Regions from separate parts of the Massilia scottii genome, predicted to be linked through region 1. Evidence: predicted binding sites of a transcription regulator. Region 1 holds the regulator's gene; the other holds the start of a gene.
The links. Region 1 encodes sigma-54, which starts transcription at its own class of promoters, with help from an activator protein. Its sites were predicted from a motif close to TGGCANGNAANCTGCTTT; they were not measured.

Region 1 (2,200 bases):
CGCGCTGGCGACCAACCCGCGTTTCGTGCTGCTCGACGAACCGTTCGCCGGGGTCGATCCGATTGCCGTCATCGAGATCCAGCGCATCGTGCGCTTCCTCAAGCAGCGCGGCATCGGGGTCCTGATCACCGACCACAACGTGCGCGAAACGCTCGGCATTTGCGATCGCGCCTACATCATCAACCAGGGTGCGGTGCTCGCCTCCGGTCGACCCGACGACATCATCGCCGATGAATCCGTGCGCCGGGTCTACCTGGGCGAACACTTCCGGATGTAGGCATGAAACAGTCCCTTCAACTACGCACCTCACAGCACCTCGCCCTCACGCCCCAGCTGCAGCAGTCGATCCGGCTGCTGCAGTTGTCGACCCTGGAACTGCACCAGGAACTGGAACAGCTGTTAAGCGACAACCCGCTGCTCGAACGGCTCGACGATCCGCTCGATCATTCGGTGCGCCTGCTGGGCGATGGCGCCATCAGCAGCACCTCGACGCCGACCGAAGCGGCGCCCGAGCCGGGTGCGCAGGATGCGCCGGCGCCGGCCGAAGGCGAGGGCTTCGAAGGCGGCGAGGCGGACAGCCCGGCCAGCAGCGACAACGATGGCGAATGGGGCGACCTCGGTCGCGCCAAGACATCCGACGATGAGGATTCGCGCCCGCAGCTGGAAGCCTCGGCCACCACCTTGCGCGAGCACCTGATGGAGCAGATGCGCGTGACCGTGCTGGAGGCGCGCGACCGCGCGCTGGTCGAACTGATCGTCGACGCCATCGACGACAACGGCTACCTGACCGAAACGCTGGAAGAAATCCACGAGCGCATGCCACCCGAGCTGGATATCGAAATTGAAGAACTGCGCACGGCGCTGGCGCTGCTGCAAAGTTTCGATCCGGTTGGCGTGGGCGCGCGCAACGCGTCCGAGTGCCTGGCGCTGCAGATCCGGCGCATGCCTTGTGTGGCGCTGGTGACGCGGCGCATGGCGCTGACCATCGTCGAGAACCACCTGACCTGGTTCGCGCAGCGTGAATTCAACAAGCTGAAAAAGGCGCTCGACTGCGACGATGAAGACTTGCGCGAGGCGCAGACCGTGATCCGCCAGTGCAATCCGCATCCGGGCGCGGAGTTCGCGTCGGACGTATCGGACTACGTGGTGCCGGACGTGATCGTGCGCAAGGCGAAAAACGGCTGGTCGGTGATGCTCAATAACGATGTCATGCCGCGCCTGCGCGTGAACAGCATGTACGCCGCGCTGCTCAAGCAGGGCAAGGGCGAAGGGCAGATGGGCGCGCAGCTGCAGGAAGCGAAGTGGCTGATCAAGAACATGCGCCAGCGTTTCGATACCATCTTGCGGGTGGCCGAAGCGATCGTCGAACGCCAGCGCAATTTCTTCTCGCACGGTGCGGTGGCGATGCGCCCGCTCGTGCTGCGTGAAATCGCCGACACGCTCGGCCTGCACGAAAGTACGATCTCGCGCGTGACCACGCAAAAGTACATGATGACGCCGCACGGCATGTTCGAGCTCAAATATTTTTTCGGCAGCCACGTGGCCACCGAAGCGGGCGGCGAAGCGTCATCGACGGCGATCCGCGCGCTGATCGTGCAGCTCACCAGCGCCGAAGATCCCAAGAGCCCTCTGTCGGACAGCAAGATCGCCGACATGCTGGGCGAGCAGGGCATGGTGATCGCGCGCCGCACGGTCGCCAAGTACCGCGAAGCGCTCAAGATTCCGCCGGTCGCCCTGCGCAAGTGCCTCTAGCCTGCTCAGAGCTGCGCGGCGCCTAGAAAAATTCCGGGTGCTCGCGCAGCAGCAGCTGCTCGTACTGGTTCACCGCCTTGAACGTTCCCAGGCCGGGTGCCATGCGCCGGCCCGCATCCCAGCTGCGCCAGGCGCGCGCCATGTCGTAGCTCAGGAACAGCGCATCACCCATATCCTTGTAGGCCCCGGCCAGCGCTGGATTGGCGCGCAACACGCTGGCGTACAGCGGTAGCGCGCCGCGCACGTCGCCCAGCTTGGCGCGCCAATTTGCTTCAAACAGCGCCAGCATGTGCTGCTTGTGTGTGGTGAGCTTGCGCAGTTCCTGCAGCTTGGCGAGCGCCGCCTCCATCTCCGCCTTCCCCTTGGGCCGTATCGCCGCCGCGAACGCGCGCACTTGCGGGTCGGCGTTGAGCAGCACCTTCTGCTCCGGAGTCGGCATTTTCATCTG
Region 2 (2,200 bases), on a different contig from region 1:
GCTGTTCGACTGGCTGGCCGAGCGCGGCCACGTCGATCCGCAGCGGGTGGCGGTGGTCGGGCGCAGCCTCGGTTCCGGGGTGGCGGTGCAGGTGGCGCTGGAGCGCCCGGTGCATTCGCTGGTCTTGATCACGCCCTACGATTCGATTCTGGCCATAGCCAAGCGCAAGTTCCGCGCGGTGCCGGTCGAGTACGTGCTGCGCCACCGTTTCGAGTCGGTCAAATACGCCTCCTCGCTGAACGCGCCGACCTACGTGCTGCGCGCCGCCTTCGACGACATCGTGCCGCATTCGCACACCGACCTGCTGGTGGCCCAGCTCGGCAAGCTGCACCTGGACGAAACCGTGCCCGACTCGGACCACATGAACATTCCCTACCTGGAAGCGACCCAGGAGCGCATCGCCGCGTTCCTGAGCACCCGTTTTGCCCAGCCGATCGAGGCCATCCCGCTGGCCGCCGCCCTGCCCGCGCAGGCCGTCATCGCCGGCAAGACGCTGTAGGGCGCGCCCGCTTCAGCGCCGGCGGCGCCGCGCCAGTACCAGTCCCAGCAACGCGGTCCCGGCCAGGGTCAGGGTCAGGCTGCCCGGTTCCGGCACCGGGCTGGGCGGAACGACATTTTCGAAGCGCAGATTGTCGAGCGCCAGCGCGCCGTTGACGACCGGCAGGGTGCGAAACACCACGCGGTCGAAGCCGGACAGGAATTCGATGCCGATGAAAGAACCGCCGAGGCCGTCGCCGCCGGTGTCGAAAAAGGCGCTGCCGACCAGGGTATTGCCGAGGTAGGCGTCGACGAAAGTGTCATCCTCCGGATTGGTGCTCGCGTCCGCGCCCAGCCGGGTGATCACCGACGAAAACACGATGCTGCCGTCGATCCCGGGCGAACCGTCGATGAACTTGAGCGCCACCCGGCTCGGCGGCGCCGGCGAGGTCGCATACACGTCGAGGTCGAAATTGACGAAGGTCGCGCCCAGCGCCGCGTACTGGCTGCCGATGGGACCGGCGACGGCATCCTCGAAATCGATCACGGTCGGGGCGGTGAAGCCGCCGGCGCCGATCACGCCGGCTTGCGCCGTTCCCGCCAGCAATAGCGCCATGCAGGCCGCGACGGTCATTTTACCGGTCATATCTTCTCCTTATTCTTATGAGCAAACCTGTAACAAGGCGAAGCAATATGCGTACCCGCAACAAGTAGTCAATCTTTTCAGCGACTTAGCGCAACACTAACGGTTTCTTCCAGCTCGGCTGTAAAGAATGCCGACATGCCAGGTGATATAATCTTGTCTTCCGAACAGCTTTCCCGACTGCCGGATTCGACAACCTACCCCCAGCGCCCATGCCCGTCCCGCTCAACGACCTGCCCCGGCAACGCATCCTGTCGGTCGACGCCTTTCGCGGCCTCACCTTCGTTCTCATGCTTTTCGTCAATTACCTGGCCGGCGCGCGCGGCGTGCCCTCCTGGCTGCTGCACGTCGATGGCGCGGCCGACGGCATGGGCCTGGCCGATATCGTGTTTCCCGGCTTCCTGTTTGCGGTCGGCATGTCGATTCCCTTCGGCGTGAACAGCCGCATCGCGCGCGGCGACGCCGCGCTGCGGGTGTTCGGCCATACGGCCTACCGCGCGCTGGCGCTGATCGTGATGGGCGTGTTCATGGTCAATGCCGAGTCCGGTTACAGCGAGCAAGCCATGCGCATGCCGATCGCGGCCTGGTCGCTGGCATTCTACGCAGCCGTGCTGCTGGTGTGGGGCGTGTACCGCTTCGACAGCGTCCTGCTCGACCGCTGCCTGCGGGCGGCCGGGGTGGCGCTGCTGGCGGCGCTGGCCCTGCTCTGGCGCGGCGCCGACGGCACCAGCATGATGACGCCGCAGTGGTGGGGCATCCTCGGCCTGATCGGCTGGGCCTACCTGGCCGGCGCCGTGCTGTACCAGCTGGCGCGCGGGCAACTGACGCTGCTGCTGGGCGCCATGCTGGCCTGCCTGACCCTGTACATGCTCACCACCCGCAGCGGCACCGGCACGGCGCTGGCCGGGCATGCCATCCACAGCCTCATCGTGCTGGCCGGGCTGGTATGCGCGCTGCTGTTTTTCGACGGCCAACGCCCTGCCTCGCTGCGCCTGCGCCATGGCGCCGCCTTCGCGGCCGTGCTGGCGGCGGCGGCCTGGGTGCTGCACCGCTGGTACCCGGTCTCGAAGATCGGCGCCA

Region 2: RBA41_RS06890 (PEP-CTERM sorting domain-containing protein) is a predicted target of sigma-54. The motif match lies at 1,163-1,180, and genes of this name have one in related genera.

The regions. Positions count from the first base shown of each region.
Region 1 covers NZ_JAVCWM010000009.1:160,232-162,431, reverse strand. The annotation lists gene lptB (LPS export ABC transporter ATP-binding protein) at 1-277, shown strand, start outside; gene RBA41_RS14925 (RNA polymerase factor sigma-54) at 280-1,752, shown strand; gene RBA41_RS14920 (hypothetical protein) at 1,775-2,200, opposite strand, start outside.
Region 2 covers NZ_JAVCWM010000004.1:177,213-179,412, forward strand. The annotation lists gene RBA41_RS06885 (alpha/beta hydrolase) at 1-499, shown strand, start outside; gene RBA41_RS06890 (PEP-CTERM sorting domain-containing protein) at 512-1,123, opposite strand; gene RBA41_RS06895 (DUF5009 domain-containing protein) at 1,333-2,200, shown strand, end outside.